One region of the Pseudomonas fjordensis genome, then DNA from elsewhere that is predicted to be linked to it. Evidence: predicted binding sites of a transcription regulator. Region 1 holds the regulator's gene; each other region holds the start of a gene.
What was found. Region 1 encodes sigma-54, which starts transcription at its own class of promoters, with help from an activator protein. Its sites were predicted from a motif close to ANTGGCATNNANNTTGCTNT; they were not measured.

Region 1 (4,146 bases):
CCAATGGCAATGGTGACATAGGCCCGATTGCTGGCGGCAAAGCGCGGCAACCATTTGAGCAGGTAGCTGGAGATGTCCTGGAACATCTCTTCTACGTCCGGTTGCGCGGCCAGGTAGTCGACCACAGGCTGGTCCAACCCCGACTGATCGCGCAGTTCCGGCTTCCAGTAAGGGTTGGGCAGGCAGCGCACGTCGAACACCAGGTCGGCGTCTACCGGCATGCCGCGCTTGAAGCCAAAAGACTCGACCAGGAACGCCGTCCCCGGCTCAGGCTGGTTCAGCAGGCGCAGCTTGATCGCATCGCGCAACTGATACAGGTTCAGGTTGGTGGTGTTGATCTTCAGGTCGGCCAGGTCAATGATCGGCCCCAGCAGTTTGGTCTCGTCCTCGATGGCTTCGGCCAGAGAGCGGTTGGCACTGCTGAGGGGGTGACGTCGACGGGTTTCGGAGAACCGCTTGAGCAGGGTTTCTTCGTCTGCATCCAGGTACAGCACGTCGCAATGAATGTGCTTGGCGCGCACTTCTTCCAGCAGTTCCGGGAACCGCGAAAGGTGGCTGGGCAGGTTGCGCGCATCAATCGAGACAGCCACCAGTGGCTGTGCCAATTCGGTATGGATCAATGCACGTTCCGCCAGCTCTGGCAGCAGGCCGGCCGGCAGGTTGTCGATGCAATAGAAGCCGTTGTCCTCAAGCACATTGAGGGCGGTGCTCTTACCGGAGCCGGAGCGACCGCTGACGATGATCAAACGCATGATTACTGCCCGTTTTGTTCATCCAGGACAACTTGGTACAACGCTTCATTGCTGGAGGCGCTGCGCAGTTTGTCGCGTACATCCTTGCGGTCCAGCATGCTGGCGATCTGCCGGAGCAGTTCCAGGTGCGCATCGGTGGCGGCTTGCGGGACCAGCAGAACGAACAGCAGGTCAACCGGGGCACCGTCGATGGCGTCGAAGTCGATGGGTTTTTCCAGGTGCAGCAGCGCGCTGACCGGGGTATCGCAGCCTTCGAGGCGGCAGTGAGGAATGGCGATGCCGTTGCCAAAACCGGTCGAGCCGAGTTTTTCACGAGCAATCAGAGCTTCGAAAACATCTTGCATCTCCAGCTCAGGCACTTGGCTGCTGATCAGGTTGGCAATTTGTTCAAGGGCGCGCTTTTTACTGCCGCCCGGCACGTTCACGAGGGAACGGCCGGGGGTCAGGATGGTTTCAAGTCGGATCATGGGGGGAGAGTTAACGACCTGTACCTTGCATCAGGTGCAGATTCTTTTCCTTATGCTTTATGAGTTGGCGGTCGAGCTTGTCGTAGAGCGAGTCGATTGCCGCGTACATGTCTTCATGTTCCGCATTGGCGACGAGCTTGGCATTCGGTACGTGCAGGGTGGCCTCGATTTTCTGCTTGAGCTTATCGACCTCCATGATGACCTGCACGTTGGTGATCTTGTCAAAATGCCCCGCAAGCTTGTTCAGTTTGCTCTCGGTGTATTCACGCAGGGGCTTGGTGACTTCCAGCTGGTGTCCACTGATGTTGACTTGCATACAGCTTCTCCTTCGTTGCCAGTGCATAAAGCGGTGGGCAGGAATACCCACCACTGGAACGCTGTGGCCCGCCCGTCACATCAAACGCTTACGCTCGCTGGAAGGCGCGATCCCTAGGGACTCGCGGTACTTGGCGACGGTTCGACGGGCGACCTGAATGCCTTGTGCCTCCAGTAAACCAGCGATCTTGCTGTCACTCAACGGCTTTTTCTGATTTTCCGCGGCAACCAGTTTTTTGATGATCGCGCGGATCGCCGTGGACGAGCATTCGCCGCCCTCGGAAGTGCTGACGTGGCTGGAGAAAAAGTATTTCAGCTCATAAATACCCCGTGGGGTATGCATGAATTTCTGCGTGGTGACCCGCGAAATCGTCGATTCATGCATGCCAACGGCTTCGGCGATGTCGTGCAGCACTAGAGGCTTCATGGCCTCGTCGCCGTATTCCAGGAAACCGCGCTGGTGTTCGACGATTTGCGTCGCGACTTTCATCAGGGTTTCGTTGCGGCTTTGCAGGCTCTTGATGAACCACCGCGCTTCCTGCAACTGGTTGCGCATGAAGGTGTTGTCGGCGCTGGTGTCAGCGCGGCGCACAAAACCTGCGTATTGCGGGTTGACCCGCAGGCGCGGTACCGACTCCTGGTTCAGCTCCACCAGCCAGCGCTCGTTGTCCTTGCGCACGATGACGTCGGGGACCACGTATTCGGCTTCGCTGGATTCGATCTGCGAGCCCGGACGCGGGTTGAGGCTTTGCACCAGCTCGATGACCTGGCGCAAGTCATCTTCCTTGAGCTTCATGCGGCGCATCAGTTGGCTGTAGTCACGACTGCCCAACAGGTCGATGTAATCACTGACCAGGCGTTGCGCTTCGGTGAGCCATGGCGTCTTGGCGGGCAGTTGGCGCAGTTGCAGCAACAGGCACTCGCTGAGTGTACGGGCACCGATGCCGGCGGGTTCGAATTGCTGGATGCGGTGCAGGACGGCTTCGATTTCGTCCAGTTCGATGTCCAGTTCCGGGTCGAAGGCCTCGAGGATCTCGTCGAGGGTTTCGTCCAGGTAGCCTTGGTTGTTGATGCAATCGATCAGGGTGACCGCGATCAGACGATCGGTATCGGACATCGGCGCCAGGTTCAGTTGCCACAACAAGTGGCTCTGCAGGCTCTCACCCACCGACGTGCGGGTGGTGAAGTCCCACTCGTCATCATCGTTGCTCGGCAGGCTGCTGGCGCTGGTCTGGTAGACGTCTTCCCACGCGGTGTCCACGGGAAGCTCGTTGGGAATGCGTTCGTTCCAGTCGCCTTCCTCCAGGTTATCCACCGTCGGGGCGGTTTCCTGATAGGAGGGTTCCTGCACGTCGGGATTGGGTTTTTGCTCGATGTTGTCGGCCAGCGGATCTGCGTTGTCGAAGTCGTCGCCTTCTTCCTGGCGTTCGAGCATCGGATTGGACTCCAGGGCCTCCTGGATTTCCTGTTGCAGGTCCAGGGTCGACAATTGGAGCAGGCGGATGGCCTGTTGCAGCTGCGGTGTCATCGTCAGCTGCTGGCCCATTCTCAGGACTAGCGATGGTTTCATGGCAGGGGCTTAACACCTTATTCGCCGGCGCAATGCGCCATCCACGACAGGGCGCGTGAGCGCCAAACATAAGCAAATTATATGCCTGATCTCGGGGCCTTTGCCTAGAGCGCGGTAACAATAAAAAAACCGAGGTTTCCATTGACTCCCGCGCGCTCCAGGGAAAAGCGCGATACCCCTGTGTTTACAGGCGGAACTCGTGACCCAGGTACACTTCCTTCACCAGCTCGTTAGCCAGGATCGTCTCGGCATCGCCTTCGGCAATCAGTTGGCCATCGTTGACGATATAAGCGGTCTCGCAGATATCGAGGGTCTCGCGCACGTTGTGGTCCGTGATCAGCACCCCAATGCCCTTGGCCTTGAGGTGATGGATGATCTGCTTGATATCACCCACCGAAATCGGGTCGACACCGGCAAAGGGTTCATCCAGCAGGATGAATTTCGGCGCGGTCGCCAGGGCGCGGGCGATTTCCACGCGACGACGTTCACCACCGGACAAGCTCATGCCGAGGTTGTCGCGAATATGGTTGATGTGGAATTCCTGCAGCAGGCTTTCCAGCTCTTGGCGGCGGCCATCGCGATCGAGTTCCTTGCGGGTCTCGAGGATCGCCATGATGTTGTCGGCCACCGACAGTTTGCGGAAGATCGACGCCTCCTGGGGGAGATAGCCGATACCTGCCCGTGCGCGACCGTGCATGGGTTGGTGGCTGACGTCCAGGTCGTCGATCAATACGCGACCCTGGTCTGCCTGGACCAGCCCGACGATCATATAGAAGCAGGTGGTTTTGCCGGCACCGTTAGGGCCGAGCAAACCGACGATCTGGCCGCTGTCGATCGACAGGCTGACATCGCGTACCACGTGGCGGCTTTTATAGGCCTTGGCCAGGTGCTGGGCTTTCAGGGTTGCCATTACTCGGCCTTCTTCTTCGGCTGGATAACCATGTCGATGCGCGGGCGCGGTGCGGTGACCTTGTTGCCGTTGGCGCGACCGGCGTTGGCGATCTGCTTGACGGTGTCATAGGTGATTTTTTCACCTTCGGTC
Region 2 (4,146 bases), 720 kb from region 1:
CCAGTTTGTTGGCTTCGATCTGGGCGGCGAAGAACTGCTCGGCAGCCGCCGGGTTCAGCTTGTAGCTTGGCGCCTGGGCAGTGACGCTGGCGATCACCTCTTGCTCGCGCTTCTTATCCTCCACGGGCTTGTGGCTGTCCCATTTGCTCAGCGCCACTTGGTCGGCAATCTCCAGGCGTTCGGCGATGCTGTTGAGCAAGGGTTCGAGCGTAGGCGGCGCGGCGTTTGCTGTGGCACTGGCCAATAGCAGGGCAAAGACGAGTCGATGTTTCAAGGGCGATCCTCTGTAGGAGCGAGCTTGCTCGCGAAGGTCGCTAACGATAACGCGTCAATGTTGAAAAAAATGCGGTGTCTTGGCGTTTTTCGCGAGCAAGCTCGCTCCTACAGGAAGTGCGGTGAATAATCTCAGGCAAAAAAAAGACCTCCCGAAGGAGGCCTTTTTCATCACGCTGCCTCAAGCAGCGCTACCGGATCAGCAGCTGTAGTACAGCTCGTATTCCAGTGGGTGTACGAAGGTGCGTACTTTGATTTCTTCTTCGCTTTTCAGGGCGATGTAAGCGTCGATGAAGTCGTCGCTGAAAACGCCGCCTTTGGTCAGGAACGCACGGCCCTTGTCCAGCTCTTCCAGGGCTTCTTTCAGGCTGCCGCACACTTGTGGGATCTCTTTGGCCTCTTCAGGCGGCAGGTCGTACAAGTTTTTGTCGGCGGCGTCGCCAGGGTGGATCTTGTTCTGGATACCGTCCAGGCCGGCCATCATCAGGGCGGCGAAGGCCAGGTAAGGGTTGGCAGCCGGGTCCGGGAAGCGTGCTTCGATACGACGGCCTTTAGGGCTGTTGACGTAAGGAATACGGATCGAGGCAGAGCGGTTGCGTGCCGAGTAGGCCAGCATCACCGGCGCTTCAAAACCTGGGACCAGACGCTTGTAGGAGTTGGTCGACGGGTTGGTGAAGCCGTTCAGGGCCTTACCGTGCTTGATGATGCCGCCGATGAAGTACAGGGCGGTATCGGACAGGCCGGCATAGCCTTCGCCAGCGAAGGTGTTCTTGCCGTCTTTGGAAATCGATACGTGAACGTGCATGCCCGAGCCGTTATCGCCGTACAGCGGCTTAGGCATGAAGGTAGCGGTGCGGCCATAGGCATCGGCAACGTTGTGCACGCAGTATTTCAGGGTTTGAACTTCGTCAGCCTTCTTCACCAGCGTGTTGAATTTCACGCCGATTTCGTTCTGGCCGGCAGTCGCCACTTCGTGGTGGTGAACTTCAACGGTCTGGCCCATTTCTTCCAGTGCGTTGCACATGGAGGTACGGATTTCGTGGTCGAAGTCGAACGGTGGTACTGGGAAGTAGCCGCCTTTAACGCCTGGACGGTGGCCTTTGTTGCCGCCTTCCACGTCCTGGTCGGACATCCACGAACCTTGCTCGGAGAAAATCTTGAACATGGAGCCGGAGATGTCGGATTTGAACTTCACCGAGTCGAAGATGAAGAACTCTGGCTCAGGGCCGAAGAAAGCGGTGTCGCCGATACCGGTGGACTTCAGGTATTCCTCGGCACGGTGGGCGATGGCGCGTGGGTCGCGGTCATAGCCTTGCATGGTCGAAGGCTCGATGATGTCGCACACCAGGATCAGGGTTGGCTCTTCGGTGAACGGGTCGAGTACGGCGGTGCTGTCGTCTGGCAGCAGGATCATGTCGGAGGCTTCGATGCCTTTCCAGCCGGCGATGGAGGAACCGTCGAACATCTTGCCGACTTCGAAGAAGTCATCTTCCAGCGCATCGCGAGCCGGCATGGTCACGTGGTGCTGAGTGCCTTTTGTGTCCGTGAAGCGCAGATCAATCCATTTAACGTCATGATCTTTGATGAGTTGAACCGACTTCGACATGGTGTCCTCCGGGTGGCTTCGGGCTTGGGGTAGTGGAGTTAGCCCTTAGAATTTGGGTGATGCCGGCGCGGATACTCCGCCAAGGCAACCTGCCTCACAAGAGAGCAAATTGCATGCCAGTGCGCCAACATGGCCGTTTTGCCTCAAAATGGCCCCTATAACGGTGCAATCGGCAAAAACGGCATAATTCGCGCACTGCAATGTAGCGTTTATTTGGGTAAATGACCCGTTTTGGTGCATTGCATGTGCAATGCATATTAACTGGTTAAACCTTGAGCGATTTCCGCTATAATCCGCGCCCCCCTTTTTCAGCAGGCCCGGCGCGCGCTGTTTCCATGAAATTAATCGTTAAAGTCTTCCCCGAGATCACCATCAAGAGCCGACCGGTACGGACGCGTTTCATCCGTCAGTTGGCCAAGAACATCCGTGCCGTGCTCCGTGACCTGGACCCGGCTGTGGTGGTGAACGGCGTGTGGGACAACCTCGAGCTGGAAACCCGCATTACCGACGCCAAAGCCTTGAAGGACATGACCGAGCGCCTGAGCTGCATGCCGGGCATCGCGCATTTCCTGCAGGTGGATGAGTACCCGCTGGGCGACTTCGACGACATCACCGAAAAGTGCAAGCAGCACTACGGCAGTGCGCTTGAAGGCAAGATTTTTTCGGTGCGTTGCAAGCGTGCCGGCAAGCACCCGTTCAGCTCCATGGACGTCGAGAAATACGTCGGCAGCAAGCTGCGTCGCGAGTGCGGTGCCGCTGGAATTTCCCTGAAAGCGCCACAAATTGAAGTGCGCATGGAAATTCGCGACCAACGGTTGTTTGTGATCCACAGCCAGCACAACAGCATCGGCGGCTACCCGCTGGGCGCCCTGGAACAGACCCTGGTATTGATGTCCGGCGGTTTCGATTCCACGGTGGCGGCCTACCAGATCATGCGTCGCGGCCTGATGAGCCACTTCTGCTTCTTCAACCTGGGCGGGCGTGCACATGAATTGGGCGTGATGGAAGTCGCGCACTTTATCTGGAAGAAATACGGCAGCTCCCAACGCGTGCTATTTGTAAGCGTACCGTTCGAGGAAGTGCTGGGCGAAATTCTCGGCAAAGTCGATAACAGTCATATGGGCGTAGTATTGAAGCGTATGATGTTGCGCGCTGCGTCCAGAATCGCCGATCAATTGCAGATCGACGCTCTGGTGACCGGCGAAGCGATTTCCCAGGTTTCCAGCCAGACGCTGCCTAACTTGTCGATCATTGACTGCGTGACCGAGAAGCTGGTGCTACGCCCGCTGATCGCCAGCCACAAGCAGGACATCATCGACCTGGCAGAGCAAATCGGCACCGCCGACTTTGCCAAGCATATGCCTGAATACTGCGGGGTCATTTCGGTGAACCCCAAGACTCACGCCAAGCGTCACCGCGTGGAGCATGAAGAGAAAGAATTCGACATGGCGATTCTGGAGCGTGCGCTCGAGAACGCCAAGCTGGTCCCAATCGATCGGGTGATCGACGAGTTGGGCCAGGATGTAAAAATCGAAGAAGTCAGCGAAGCCCTGGCCGGCCAGATCGTCATCGACATCCGTCACCCGGATGCCGCTGAGGATGAGCCGCTGGAAATCGCTGGCATCGACGTGCAAACGCTGCCGTTCTACGCACTGAACGCGCGTTTCAAGGAACTGGATAACAGCCGTCAGTACCTGTTGTATTGCGACAAAGGCGTGATGAGTCGCCTGCATGCCCACCATTTGCTCAGTGAGGGGCATGCCAATGTGCGCGTTTATCGACCGAGCTAAGAGCCCGGGGCTGTTTGCCTGTGGCCTGCGTCACCGGCCCCCCGACTCTGCCGTCAAGCTGTAACGGCAAGGCCTGACTCTACTGTTAATCGCTGCCACGACCTGTCAGCACACCGAATCCTCTGATCGAGATACACAAGTGATCGAAAATCTACGTAACATCGCCATCATTGCTCACGTTGACCATGGTAAAACCACCCTGGTAGACAAACTCCTGCGTCAATCCGGCACCCTGGAGCGCAACGAGCTCAACGACGAGCGCGTGATGGACTCCAACGACCAGGAAAAAGAGCGCGGTATTACCATCCTGGCAAAAAACACCGCTATCAACTGGAACGGCTACCACATCAACATCGTGGATACCCCGGGCCACGCCGACTTCGGCGGCGAAGTAGAACGCGTAATGTCGATGGTTGACTCCGTTCTGCTGCTGGTTGACGCTCAAGACGGCCCTATGCCGCAAACCCGTTTCGTGAC
Region 3 (4,146 bases), 3.8 Mb from region 1:
TCAATACCCCGACCACCAGGCCTTTGCCCCATGCCTTAACCCTGGACATTGCTGGCCTGACCACAGACGGCGCACACGTGTGCCACTGCCCTGGGTTGATCACCTGTGCGCACCGGGCAGGTAAAGCGATAGCCCTTGCCATAAATCGTCTTGATAAAGCCTTTGTCGGCTCTCAAGTGCTTGCGCAGGGAATAAATACACCGCGTGAGTGACTCTTCGGCCACTTCGCCCCGAGGCCAGGCCAGTTCCAGCAAACGGTCCTTGGTCATCAGCGCGCCACCGGAGGCCAGCAGCAACCGCAGCACGTGCCCCTCCTTGGGAGGCAACTGAATATCCGCCTCCACGCCCGTCAACCGGCCGTCGCCATGCAAGGTCCAACGCGCGAAAACCAGGGACGTCGTCGTTTCACCCGTCACGACGGCCATACGCACCTCTGTAGTCGACTACTGACATTCAAATCCTTATTGTGTGACCAGCTCATCTGCCATTGGCACGACTATAAAAAACCGGCTCGAAGACCCGCGTTAGGAAAAAACCCATTCATTCGCCTTTTTTTGGCCACTGCCGGTCAGACAATTCGCTAACGCACCCTTATCGCGGCATAGGTATCTACACAACTTTGGTGCGACGCTGGACCTGCGGCGAGAGAGCTTGCTCCCGTGACGACCGGATAGCCGACGCTGTTCTAACTGACGCCCCGCGATCCAAATGTGGGAGCTGGCTTGCCTGCGATAGCGACCTGACAGTCGACACAGTTGGATTGTGTACATATCCATTCCTGCGGTAACGGCCACTTAGGGTTCCGCCCTGACGGCGGCTCACTTTTGAAAAGCCGGAATGCCGGCCCAGACAAAAGTAAGCAAAACGCTCTTGCCCCACCACTCGGCACCTCGCCTAGGCTCGGTGTGCCCGTAATCCGCCAGCGTGGTTTAACGGGGCGCCTAAGATCAAAAGCAGATCAAGAGCAAGATCAAGAGCGACTCGCTTCGCATCGTGGTTACCGTCTGCTGTTACAACCCACAAAGTTGTGTAGATACCTATGCTTATCGCGGCAACCACTCCTGAAACGTCTCCTGCAATTCAACCCCTAGCCGATCCTCCAACTGCACCAACTCTCCCACTGCCATCAGTTGTCCATTGACCCGCACCTCCACACAGCGGGTGACGCCTGGGTCCAAGGGCAGCACCTTCCCCGGTGCGAATGCGGCCAAACGCTTGCGGCTGATCAGTTGCTCCTGCAGCAATATTTCCAGGTGCATGGACAAACGCCTTTTTCAGGGGGAAAACTCAGGGTCCGCTCCCAGGAACGCACGTCGCACACGCTCGTGTTGCGCGGGGCTCAACTGAGGTGGGCCAATCCAGGGCAGTCCGTCGCCACCTACGCCAGCCTGCCCTGGCGAGGCGTCATCCAGCGGCTGGGCGACATCCAGCTCGGCCACCAGTTTTTCGATAACCTTCACTTGGGCGGGAGGGCCCTTGATCAACAGACTGTTGGTATCCGGATAGGCCATCAACACAATGCGGCCATCGGCCAGTTGGTCCTTCTGCGCCGGGGATAGCCGAGCTTCGAGCATGGAGGCCATGCCCGGTACCTGGACCTTGTTGGCTCCCGCGCCCTGCAGGTGATCGTCCACGAGGACATTGATCACTTTCACCACGCCAAATACCGGGGCGCGCTCTGGCACCTTGCGAGGGGGTCGGTCCATCCGTTGGGCGAGACGCAACACCTGGTCGACATAGCTGGAAGGGCCGGTTACATAGAACGTACGCCCGCCGTGTTCACGCAGTGGGTAACGCGGCTCTTCCAGCCCCGCACGGCGCATGATGCCGCGCAGCTTACTGACGGAAATATGCCGCAGCACCACCGCCGAGCTTCTCGTGTCGTCGAAAGCGTAGAGCTGCAACACCTCGCCACAGGCCGTGCGACTGCCCAGCAACAGCGCGGCGCACAGCAGCGCGCTGAACAGCCAGCGACAATTGAGGGTTGCGAGGTAATCAGCGTGCACCGTGGGTATGCCTGGCGGTCTGGTCTGAAGAAGCGGCCATACTGCGAGGCGCACGAGGATCAATCATGATGGAAAGTTGACGGACAACTGCGACGTCCTGCCCATGGCATGTGCCTTGCTTTGCACTCTGGATCAGGCTCGCACCAACGGCGGCACGGGCCTACGGACAAAGGCGTCGTTCCCCTGCAATGGCCTATACGCCAACCTGGGAAACGGCGCTTTTTTTTCAGAAAAAGGCAGGTATTGATGAACGATCCGCTGGCTTGGGTAAACGGCAGCGATGCCCCGGAAAAGAGCAGCCTGGACCTGGGGTTCATGGCCCTGACCGATTGCGCCTCGCTGGTGGTCGCCGCCACCCAGGGCTTCGCCCAACCCTACGGCCTCACACTCAACCTCAAGCGCCAAGCGTCCTGGGCCAACCTGCGCGACAAGCTGGTCAGCGGTGAACTGGACGCTGCCCACAGTCTCTACGGGCTGATCTATGCCGTGCACCTGGGCATCGGCGGCGTCGCCCCCAGCCCCATGGCGGTGCTGATGGGGCTGAACCAGAATGGCCAGGGCATCAACCTGTCCCATGGCCTACAACAGCAAGGAGTGATCACTCCTGAAGCATTGAAACGCCACGTGCACCAAAGCCGGACAAAACTGACCTTCGCCCAGACGTTTCCCACCGGCACCCACGCCATGTGGTTGTATTACTGGCTGGCGAGCCAAGGCATTCATCCCTTGCAGGATGTGAACAGCGTAGTAGTGCCGCCGCCACAAATGGTCGCGCACCTGCAAGCCGGACGTATCGACGGCCTTTGCGTGGGCGAACCCTGGTGCGCCAGCGCAGTGCAACAGCACCAGGGCTTTACCCTGGCGACCAGCCAGGCGATCTGGCCGGACCACCCGGAAAAAGTCCTGGGCTGCACCCAAGCCTTCGTTGACGCCTACCCCAATACCGCACGCGTGCTGGTCATGGCGATCCTGGAGGCAAGCCGGTTTATCGAGCAGAGCCGTGAAAACCGCCGCTCTACCGCCCAGTTGCTCAGTGCCCCTGAATACCTCGATGCGCCTGTGGCCTGCATCGAACCGCGCTTGCTGGGCCACTATGAGGATGGCCTGGGCAACCAGTGGCAGGATCCCAACGCACTGCGCTTTTTCGCCAACGGCGAGGTGAACCTGCCTTACCTCAGCGATGGCATGTGGTTCATGACCCAGTTCCGGCGCTGGGGCTTGTTGCGTGAAGACCCGGACTACCTGGGCGTCGCCCGGCAGGTGCAGCAACTGGCGCTGTACCGCCAGGCGGCCGAGGCGCTGGGCATTCCCGCAGGCGACTCGGACATGCGCCGCAGCCAGTTGCTCGACGGCAAGACGTGGGACGGCAGCGACCCCGCTGGCTATGCGCGCAGCTTCCATCTGCATGCCCTGGCCGATGACACTAACCGTCAAGCGCTGCGCTGACAGGAGCCCGACGATGCTGCGAATCCTGTTGATCAACGACACCCCGCGTAAGGTCGGGCGCCTCAAGGCCGCATTGACCGAGGCCGGCTTTGAGGTGATCGATGAGTCCGGCTTGACTATCGACTTGCCCGCACGCGTCGAAACAGTGCGCCCGGATGTGATCCTGATCGATACCGAGTCACCCGGGCGCGATGTGATGGAGCAAGTGGTGCTGGTCAGCCGCGATCAGCCCCGGCCCATCGTGATGTTTACCGACGAGCACGACCCTAATGTGATGCGCCAGGCCATCAAGTCCGGCGTCAGTGCCTATATCGTCGAAGGCATCCAGGCCCAGCGCCTGCAACCGATCCTCGATGTGGCCATGGCGCGCTTCGAGAGTGACCAGGCCCTGCGCGCCCAGCTGCATGCCCGCGACCAGCAACTGGCCGAACGCAAGCGCATCGAATTGGCCAAGGGCCTGTTGATGAAGATGAAGAGCTGTAACGAAGAAGAGGCCTACACCCTGATGCGCCGCCAGGCCATGAGCCGTCAACAGAAACTGATCCAGGTGGCAGAGCAGATTATTGCCATGAGCGAGTTGCTCGGCTGATGTGGCTCAGCTCTTGCTAAAGAATTATCACAGGTAGCCAACGGCGGTTGCCCCCTCCACGACAAAGACGTCGCCCACCCGGTTTGCCCTCGCGAACCCGGTGGC

Region 2: the regulator sigma-54 is predicted to act here: its motif matches at 1,981-2,000, upstream of glnA (type I glutamate--ammonia ligase).
Region 3: the regulator sigma-54 is predicted to act here: its motif matches at 2,109-2,128, upstream of ACWHXD_RS22455 (CmpA/NrtA family ABC transporter substrate-binding protein).

Annotation. Positions count from the first base shown of each region.
Region 1 covers NZ_OZ336860.1:1,119,362-1,123,507, forward strand. Annotated here, with positions in the region: gene rapZ (RNase adapter RapZ) at 1-752, opposite strand, end outside; gene ptsN (PTS IIA-like nitrogen regulatory protein PtsN) at 755-1,219, opposite strand; gene hpf (ribosome hibernation-promoting factor, HPF/YfiA family) at 1,230-1,535, opposite strand; gene ACWHXD_RS05020 (RNA polymerase factor sigma-54) at 1,611-3,104, opposite strand; gene lptB (LPS export ABC transporter ATP-binding protein) at 3,289-4,014, opposite strand; gene lptA (lipopolysaccharide transport periplasmic protein LptA) at 4,014-4,146, opposite strand, start outside.
Region 2 covers NZ_OZ336860.1:394,752-398,897, forward strand. Annotated here, with positions in the region: gene ACWHXD_RS01690 (chorismate mutase) at 1-274, opposite strand, end outside; gene glnA (type I glutamate--ammonia ligase) at 473-1,879, opposite strand; gene thiI (tRNA uracil 4-sulfurtransferase ThiI) at 2,215-3,669, shown strand; gene typA (translational GTPase TypA) at 3,809-4,146, shown strand, end outside.
Region 3 covers NZ_OZ336860.1:4,932,021-4,936,166, forward strand. Annotated here, with positions in the region: gene ACWHXD_RS22435 (transglycosylase SLT domain-containing protein) at 1-49, opposite strand, end outside; gene ACWHXD_RS22440 (winged helix-turn-helix domain-containing protein) at 36-425, opposite strand; gene ACWHXD_RS22445 (FliM/FliN family flagellar motor switch protein) at 1,044-1,259, opposite strand; gene ACWHXD_RS22450 (secretin N-terminal domain-containing protein) at 1,275-2,006, opposite strand; gene ACWHXD_RS22455 (CmpA/NrtA family ABC transporter substrate-binding protein) at 2,253-3,452, shown strand; gene ACWHXD_RS22460 (ANTAR domain-containing response regulator) at 3,466-4,041, shown strand.